One region of the Micromonospora sp. SH-82 genome, then DNA from elsewhere that is predicted to be linked to it. Evidence: predicted binding sites of a transcription regulator. Region 1 holds the regulator's gene; the other holds the start of a gene.
The links. The regulator HspR, encoded in region 1, represses chaperone genes until heat shock. The targets are predictions, from matches to a motif close to TTGAGTNNNNNNNACTCAA.

Region 1 (4,414 bases):
CAAGTCGGCGCACGAGCGGTTGGCGCAGGTCTCCCAGCAGGCCGGTTCGCTGCTCTACGCCCAGCAGGGCGAGCAGGGCGAGCAGCCCGGTGCGGGTGCGGGCGACCCCGGGGCCGGTCCCGCCGGTGCTGGTGGTCCGACCGGTGCGGCCGGTGCGGCCGGTGGCACCAAGCCCGCCGGTGGCCCGGACGACGTGGTCGACGCCGAGATCGTGGACGAGGACAAGAAGTGACAGGCCGTCCCCGACCCGAACTCATCGCACAAGGATCGAGGTGACCCCATGACGGAGAAGCCACGAGCCGCCGACCCGGAGGAGACCGGTTCGGGGTCGGGTGGCTCCGCGCCTGGCAAGCACGCCGCCGAAGATCAGCCGCGGGTCGTCGTCCGGAACAATCGCAAGATCAGCGAGACGGTGGAGCCGGTGGCGGCCGACGCGGCCGCCGAGGCCCCGGCCGAGGGTCTCGTCGAGGAGGCCGAGGTCGTCGTCGACGAGATCGAGGTCGAGGTGGCCCCCGCCGGTCCGGCGGTGGTGGACGCTCCGGCCGAGCCGGTCGAGAGCGCCAAGCCGGCGGAGTCGACGGAGTCCGCCGCGCCGCTCGGTGCGGAACTGGAGGCGCTCCGCTCCGACCTGGACGAGCGGACCCGGGACCTGCAACGGGTGACGGCGGAGTACGCCAACTACCGCAAGCGGGTGGACCGGGACCGTTCGGTGGTCCAGGAACAGGCGACCGGCTCCGTGCTGGCCGCGCTCCTGCCGATCCTCGACGACCTGGACCGGGCTCGCGAGCACGGCGATCTGGTCGGCCCGTTCGGCACCGTCGCCGAACAGCTCACCACGGCGGTGGGCAAGTTCGGGCTCACGCCCTTCGGTGAGCAGGGCGACGCGTTCGACCCGACCCGGCACGAGGCGGTCGCGCACCAGACCTCCGCCGACGTCACCGAACCGACCTGCGTCCAGGTCATGCGCCGGGGCTACCTGCTCGGCGAGCGGCTGCTGCGACCGGCGATGGTCGCTGTCGCCGACCCGGAATAGTACGAATCCGTGGCCGGGTCGTCCCGTCCGTCGACAGACGGGCGGGACGGCCGGGTCACGTCTGGCAGGGGGTGGACGGTTGAGTTCCAAGGACTGGATCGAGAAGGACTTCTACGCCGTACTCGGTGTGGACAAGTCCGCCTCCTCGGATGAGATCAAGAAGGCGTACCGGAAACTGGCCCGCGAGTCGCACCCGGACCACAACCCGGGTGATCCGAGGGCCGAGGAACGGTTCAAGGCCGCGTCCGAGGCGTACAACGTGCTCTCCGACCCCGCACGCCGCCGGGAGTACGACGAGATGCGCTCGTTGTTCGGCTCCGGCGCGTTCCGGCGTGGTGCCCGGACCGGTCAGGGCGGGGCGCCGTTCGACGTCTCCGACCTGTTCGGTCAGGCGGCCGGCGGCGCCGGTGCCGGTGACAGGCGTTTCGGGGGAGGGAACTTCTCCGACCTGTTCAGCTCGATCTTCTCCGGCGGTGCCGGTGGTGGAACGGGTCGGGCGGCCGGTCCGACCCGGGGACGCGACGTCGAGGCCGAGGTGGCGTTGGACTTCACCGACGCCGTACGCGGGGTGACGCTCCCGCTGTCCCTGCGCGCCCCGGGGGTCTGTGACACCTGTGGTGGCGACGGAGCCAAGCCCGGCACCCAGCCACGGCCCTGTCAGGTCTGCCACGGTGCCGGGGTGACCACCCGGAACCAGGGCGCGTTCGCCTTCTCCGAGCCGTGCCGCAACTGTCAGGGCGTCGGCACTGTGGTCGACGAGAAGTGCCCGGAGTGCCGGGGCACCGGCGGGGTGACGAAGACCAGGACCCTGAACGTCCGGTTCCCCGCCGGGGTCGCCGACGGCCAGCGGATCCGGTTGACCGGTCGGGGCGAGCCCGGGGAGCGGGGCGGTTCCCCCGGTGACCTCTTCGTGCACGTGAAGGTCCGCCCGGACGACCTGTTCGGCCGCACCGGGGACGACCTGACCCTGACCGTGCCGATCACGTTCCCCGAGGCGGTCCTCGGTACGGATCTCCGGGTGCCGACCCTGGACGGGGCGGTGACCCTGCGGGTTCCGCCGGGTACCCCGAGCGGACGGGTCCTGCGGGCCCGGGGCAAAGGGGTCGCCCGCCGGGACGGACCCGCCGGTGACCTGCTGGTGACCCTGGACGTGGTGGTGCCGGCGACGGTCTCCGACACCGCGAGGGAGGCGTTGCAGGCGTTCGACGAGCAGACGCCCTCGGCTGCCCGGGAACATCTCGACGTCCGGGTACGTCGCAACGGATGAGCCATGGTGGTTGGTGCACGCGGAGGTGAGCGCGGTGACGTCGAACGAGTACGCCGGTTCGGACGATCCTGCCTACGACGCCAAGGTACTGATGATCTCGGTCGCGGCGCGGATGGCCGGGATGCATCCCCAGACCCTGCGGCAGTACGACAGGTTGGGGCTGGTGCAGCCGGGCCGGGCCGCCGGTGGCGGTCGGCGGTACAGCGTCCGGGACGTGGTGCTGCTGCGTGAGGTGCAGCGCCTCAGCCAGGACGACGGGGTGAACCTCGCCGGGATCAAACGGATCATCGGTCTGGAGCAACTCCTGGACCAGGCGCAGCAGCGGGCGGCCCGGCTGGAGGCGGAGTTGGACGCCGCGTACCGCCGGGTGGCGGAGCTGGAGATGTTGGCCCGGTTCCCCGGGCGTGACCTGGTCCAGACCACGCAGACCTCGACCGCGCTTGTGGTGTGGCGGCCCCGGCGGCAGCCGGAGCGCTGACCTCGCCACCCCGTCGGTCGTACGCCGGCCCGGTCCGCCGATTCTCCGGCGCGGACCGGGCCGTTCCGTATACCCTCGTATCGGGCTTAATGGCACAAATTCGGGCTAATCGCTCGGCGAGGGGGAACCGTGGTCAAGTCTGCCAAGCGGGTGGCGCAGGAGGCCGAGGAGCGGCTCGACCAGGTCGCCGAGACGATCCGGCAGAAGTTCGACCGGATCAGCGACGACCGCTTCGCCAACCGACGGCCCCGACCCGAACCGGCCCGAGAAGCCGACCGCCCCACGGCGTCCGACCGGCCCACCGGCTCCGACCGGGCTGCCACGGCGGGCGGGTCCACCGCATCCGCTCCGGTCGGGAAGTCCGTCGGCTCGGAGCCGGGCCGGACGGCAACCGGTTCCCGGGGTGACGGCCCCGGCGACCGGGGTCGACAGCTGAACCGGTCCCCGATCGACAGGGCCCCGACGGCCAACCGGGCACCGGCGGGCCGCAGCGACGAACGGGCGCGACCGGCGGGCCGAGCCGAGCAGTAGGTCGGGCCGGGTCAGCCGAGGCGGCGGTTCTCCCGGACCAGGCCGCCCTCGCACCAGTCCCGGTAGACGAACAGGCCCGGCTGGGCCATCAGGGTCCGGGCGTTGTACGCCCAGGTCAGCATGAGTTCGTCGCCGTTGCGTTCGGCCTGTTCGAGGAGTTTGCGGAGGCGACGCCGGGGCTGGGCGCGGAAGTCGGTCCGGATCCCGTCGCCGGCGTAGATGTAGAGGCAGTGCAGGGCGAACCGGCGGGCCGGGCAGGCCGGATCCATCGCCAGGTCGAAGAGGGTCGTGATCAGCCGGTCCCCGGCGACCAGGAGGTCCCAGTCCTGGGGCATGGTGGTCAGCTGCACCGAGTCCGGCCGGTACGCCCAGGCCCGCAGCTCCGCCGGGGATGGGTCGACGGGATTGGCGAACCCGTGGAAGGTCGATCCCTGCACGCTCAACCGGACAACCTTCCCCGCGTCCCCGCCCGCGGAGGTACCGGCCGTTCCGCAGATCCTCGATGCTCGGGCCGAACGGTAGCGCGGCAGCGGTGACCTGCGGAAGTCTCCGGTCGGGAAGAATCGGGTGACGGTCGGGTCACCGGTTCGGGCCGTACGGCCGACTCGGTGCAGGCAGTGATCAAGGTCAGTCCGGGGTGGGCAGCGGTTGTCGTACCCGGTTGTCGGCTCGCCCCCGTAGCCACTGCTTGAACCAGACGGTGTCGGGCAGGCGGGCCAGCATCGGGCCGGTGACCACCGTGATCAGTACGTACGCGGTGGCCAGCGCTGCCAACTTCGGCTCCACGGTCCCGGCGGACACCGCGAGTCCGGCGATGACGATGGCGAACTCGCCCCGGGGGGCCAACGCCAGCCCGGCCCGCCATCGACCGGGTTCGCCGACCCCGACCCGGCGGGCCGCCAGGTATCCGGTGAGCAGCTTGGTCCCCACCGTGACCACCGCCAACACCAGGGCGGGCAGCAGCACCGGCGGCATGTCCCGGGGGTCGGTGACCAACCCGAAGAAGACGAAGAAGACCGCAGCGAACAGGTCCCGCAGGGGCGAGAGCAGTTCGGTGGCGTGGTGGGCGACCGGCCCGGAGAGGGCGATGCCGACCAGGAACGCC
Region 2 (4,414 bases), 2.9 Mb from region 1:
ACCGTCCGGACGGGCTCAGGCGGCGGTGAGGGCGTCTCCGGTGGGAGTGTCGGCGTCGGCCGGGCGCAGCGCCAGGGCGAGCACGTCGGCGACGTCGGCGAGGGTGTGGATGGTGAGCGCCTGCCGTACCTCGGTGGGAAGGTCGTCGAGGTCCGGCTCGTTGCGTTCCGGGACGACGACCTCGGTGAGCCCGGCCCGGTGGGCGGCGAGCAGCTTCTGCTTCACCCCGCCGACGGGTAGCACCCGGCCGGAGAGGGTCACCTCGCCGGTCATCCCGAACTCGGGGCGGACCGGGCGGCCACCGGCCAACGAGGCCAGCGCGGTGACCATCGTGACACCAGCGCTGGGGCCGTCCTTGGGGACCGCGCCCGCCGGCACGTGCAGGTGGATCCGTCGACCGGCGAGGGCGTTCGGGTCGAGGCCGAGCCGCCGCCCGTTCGACCGCAGGTAGGACAGGGCGATGTGGGCGGACTCCTTCATCACCTCCCCGAGCTGACCGGTCAGGGTCAACCCCGGCTCGCCCTCCATGCTGGACGCCTCGACGAACAGGACGTCCCCACCGGCGCCGGTGACGGCCAGCCCGGTGGCGACACCGGGCACGGCGGTACGCTCTGCCGACTCCGGGGTGTGCTTGGGTCGACCCAGGTAGCGGGCCAGGTCCTCGACGTCGACCCGGACCGGTTCGCTGTCGGTGGCCAGCGCCACGGTCACCTTGCGCAGGATCTTCGCCAGGGACCGCTCCAGCTGCCGTACGCCGGCCTCCCGGGTGTACTCCCCCGCGATCCGGGCGAGTGCGGCGTCGGTGACGGTGACCTCGTCGGCGGTGAGACCGGCCCGTTCCCGCTGTCGGGGCAGCAGGTGGTCACGGGCGATGGCCACCTTCTCGTCCTCGGTGTACCCGTCCAGGGCGACCAGTTCCATCCGGTCCAGCAGGGGGCCGGGGATCGCCTCGACCACGTTGGCGGTGGCCAGGAAGAGCACGTCGGACAGGTCGAGGTCGACCTCCAGGTAGTGGTCCCGGAAGGTGTGGTTCTGCGCCGGGTCGAGCACCTCCAGCAGGGCGGCGGCCGGGTCACCGGCGTAGCCGGCGGCGAGCTTGTCCACCTCGTCGAGGAGGACCACCGGATTCGACGAACCGGCCTCCCGCAATGCCCGGACGATCCGGCCGGGCAGCGCCCCGACGTAGGTGCGCCGGTGCCCCCGGATCTCGGCCTCGTCGCGGACGCCGCCGAGGGAGACCCTGACGAAGTTGCGGCCGAGGGCCCGGGCGACGGACTCACCGAGGCTGGTCTTGCCGACGCCGGGCGGGCCGGCCAGGGCGAGGACGGCGCCGGATCCCCGTCCACCGACCACCCCGAGGTCACGTTCGGCGCGCCGGTTGCGCACGGCGAGGTGCTCCAGGATCCGGTCCTTGACGTCGGCGAGTCCGGCGTGGTCGGCGTCGAGCACGGCCCGCGCCGCGGCCAGGTCGGTGTCGTCCTCGGTACGGGCGTTCCACGGCATCTCCAGGACCGTGTCCAACCAGGTACGGATCCAGCCCGCCTCCGGTGAGGCGTCACTGGCCCGTTCCAGCTTGCCGACCTCACGCAGTGCCGCCTCGCGGACCTTCTCCGGAAGGTCGGCGCCCTCGACGCGGGCGCGGTAGTCGGCGGAACCGTCCGGCTCCTCCTCGCCGAGTTCCTTGCGGATGGCGGCGAGCTGCTGACGCAGCAGGAACTCCCGTTGGGACTTCTCCAGCCCCTCCCGGACGTCGGTGTTGATCCGTTCGGTGACCTCCTGCTCGGCAAGGTGCTCACGGACCCACCCGACGAGCAGTTCCAGCCGGGCGGTGACGTCCGGGGCGGTGAGCAGGTCGGTCTTCTGCGTCAGGGTGAGCCAGGGCGCGTAGCCGGCGGAGTCGGCCAGCTCGGACAGGTCGGTCATCCGCTCCATGGCGTCGACGACCTGCCACGCCCCCCGCTGTTGCAGCACGGAGGTCATCAGGGCGCGGTACTCGCGGGCGAGTTCCCGGGCCCGTCCGGCCGGGGCGGGTTCGGTCAGGGTCGCCGCCTCGACCCAGAGGGCGGCGCCGGGGCCGGGTACGCCGGACCCGATCCGGGCTCGGGTGAGGCCTCTCACGACAGCGGCGGGTTCGCCGTCGGGCAACCGGCCGACTTTCTCGATGGTGGCGACGGTGCCGACCGGGCCGTACTCCCCGTCGATGCGGGGTACGGCGAGCAGCCGCTGGTCGCCGGTGGCGCGGGCGGCGTCGACGGCGGCCTGGGTGCTCGGGTCGAGGGTCACCGGGACGACCATCCCGGGCAGCAGGACGGCGTCGGTCAGGGGTAGTACCGGAAGAGTTGCCATCGGACACCTGCCATCAGGTTGACTTGAGCGTGTCTGACTCAAGTCCCCGGCCCGGCCCGCTTGTTCCTCGGTGTGACCCGGGACACGCAGGTGGTGGGAGATCGTCGGCCGACCGTACGACCCGCTCCGGCACCTGCTGCGAATTCACGGACAGAAGCATGAGCAAAAGTGGGCAGCGCGGTTGCGGAAGTTTCACGCTCGGGAGTCGCGGGCGAACGCGAGCACTCGCCGGACCCGTCGACCCCACAGGGTGATTGAGGAGCGCCTGACCGGGCACTTTCCACAGGTGACGAACGGCTTAACAGCCCGGCAATGACGACCCGCCGAATGAAGGCACGCATATTGTTGCGGTATTGCCCGCCGGTGGGTCAAACTTTTACCCACACCCGCCACACACAGGGAGTAATGGGCGATGGCAAGGAAAGTAATCACGGTTCTGACCGACGACCTCGACGGCGGAAAGGCCGACCGCACCGTCGAGTTCAGCCTCGACGGCGTCACCTACACGATCGACGTCTCCGACGAGAACGCGGGGATGCTGCGCAAGGCCCTCGACCCGTACATCAATGCCGGCCGCAGGATCGGACGCGGGCCGGTCGAGAGCAGCCGTCCGGGGCGCCGGGGTGGCCGTCCGATCACCGGAATGGACCGCGAGCAGAACCGGGCGATCCGGGAATGGGCGGCCAAGAACGGGCACGAGATTTCCGAGCGGGGTCGAATCCCGGTCTCGGTGGTCGAGGCGTACAAGAACCGCTGACCTCGTGTGACGTTCACACCGGTTCCCCGTCCCGACGGGCACCGGCGACACGACGCGCAGAAGCCGCCCGGGAGGGTTCCCGGGCGGCTTCTGCGCACCACCGGTCGACTAGCCGACCTGGATCCGCACCACGTCGAAGGCGGGGGTCTGGTTGGCCCGCTCCATCATCGGGACCCGGTGGGAGCCGTCACCGGCCCACACCGCGCACTGGGCGACACCCTCCTGGGGCAGACCCGGGACCTGGATCGCGACCTCGTCCGGGTTGCGTCCACCGGCCCCGTCCTCGGTCGCCACGAAGAACGCCGGCGCGGGCGCCGGGTCCGGCGCCTGGTTGGTGTCGCCGAGCATCCGGCAGGCGCTGTGGAAGTGCCCTCGGGTCAGGCCCTCCCCGTTGAGCACCGAACCCTCGAGGTAGTAGCCGCCCTGGCCGGCCGGGAGGAACCGGTCGCGCACCAGGTTGCGGGTCGAGACCCGCAGGGTGAACGCCTGGTTGGCCTGCACCTGCTCGGGGAACTCGGTGATCAGCAGGGACGGGTTGTTGCCGGCGCTGCCGACCTCGCCGAAGGAGGTGCTGACGCACCGGTCACCGCGCTGGAAACCGTCGTGCGCCTCCAGGCGGCTGCTCTCGCAGTCCTGGGCGAGCACGTCCAGCCCGTTGTTGGGATTGTTGCCCCCGTTGTTCCCGCCGTTGTTGTTGCCGCCGTTGTTGCCGCCGTTGTTGTTCCCGTTGTTGGGATTGACGTTGACGACCTGACAGGTCGCCAACTCGGCGAGGCCCTGCGGCCGCTCGGCGACCCGGCCGATGGCGATGGCGATCCGGTCCAGCGTCGCCTTCCGCTTGGCGGCCAGCGGCCCCAGGATCGCGTTGTCGACGAAGCCCTGCCCCTTGCGACCCTCGGCCGCCAGACGCCGGTTGGCCTCCTCGATCTGGGTGGTCAGCAGGGCGAGGTTGCGCGACACCTCACGCTGTGCCCGGGCCGGGATCTCCCGGGGCAACCGGTCGGTGGGGTCCGGGCAGCTGATCGTCGCGATCGCGTTGCCGGCCTGCAGCGACTGACACTGGGCCTTGGACATCTGTCCGTCGCCCCAGTAGTTGCGGACCTCCCGGCCGTTCTGCTCGTTGACAGTGATGCCACTGCCGTTCCTGTCGGCCGCCCCCTGCGGGGGTGCCACGCACTCCGCAGCCACCGGCTTCTTAACCGCGGGCCGGTCCTGCGCAGACGAAATCTGGGTCACGGCGACGATTCCGCCGAAGACCGCAAGGGTGCCGGCCACGGCCACCAGCCGCTTGCTCCGCGCGTTACCGGATGA

Region 2: lon (endopeptidase La) is a predicted target of HspR. The motif match lies at 2,370-2,388, and genes of this name have one in related genera.

The regions. Positions count from the first base shown of each region.
Region 1 is NZ_CP148049.1:1,177,087-1,181,500, forward strand. It holds gene dnaK (molecular chaperone DnaK) at 1-232, shown strand, start outside; gene grpE (nucleotide exchange factor GrpE) at 281-1,033, shown strand; gene dnaJ (molecular chaperone DnaJ) at 1,113-2,300, shown strand; gene WHN02_RS05455 (heat shock protein transcriptional repressor HspR) at 2,392-2,778, shown strand; gene WHN02_RS05460 (hypothetical protein) at 2,908-3,309, shown strand; gene WHN02_RS05465 (hypothetical protein) at 3,321-3,752, opposite strand; gene WHN02_RS05470 (cation:proton antiporter) at 3,937-4,414, opposite strand, start outside.
Region 2 is NZ_CP148049.1:4,120,396-4,124,809, reverse strand. It holds gene lon (endopeptidase La) at 16-2,346, opposite strand; gene WHN02_RS18330 (histone-like nucleoid-structuring protein Lsr2) at 2,759-3,103, shown strand; gene WHN02_RS18325 (hypothetical protein) at 3,212-4,414, opposite strand, start outside.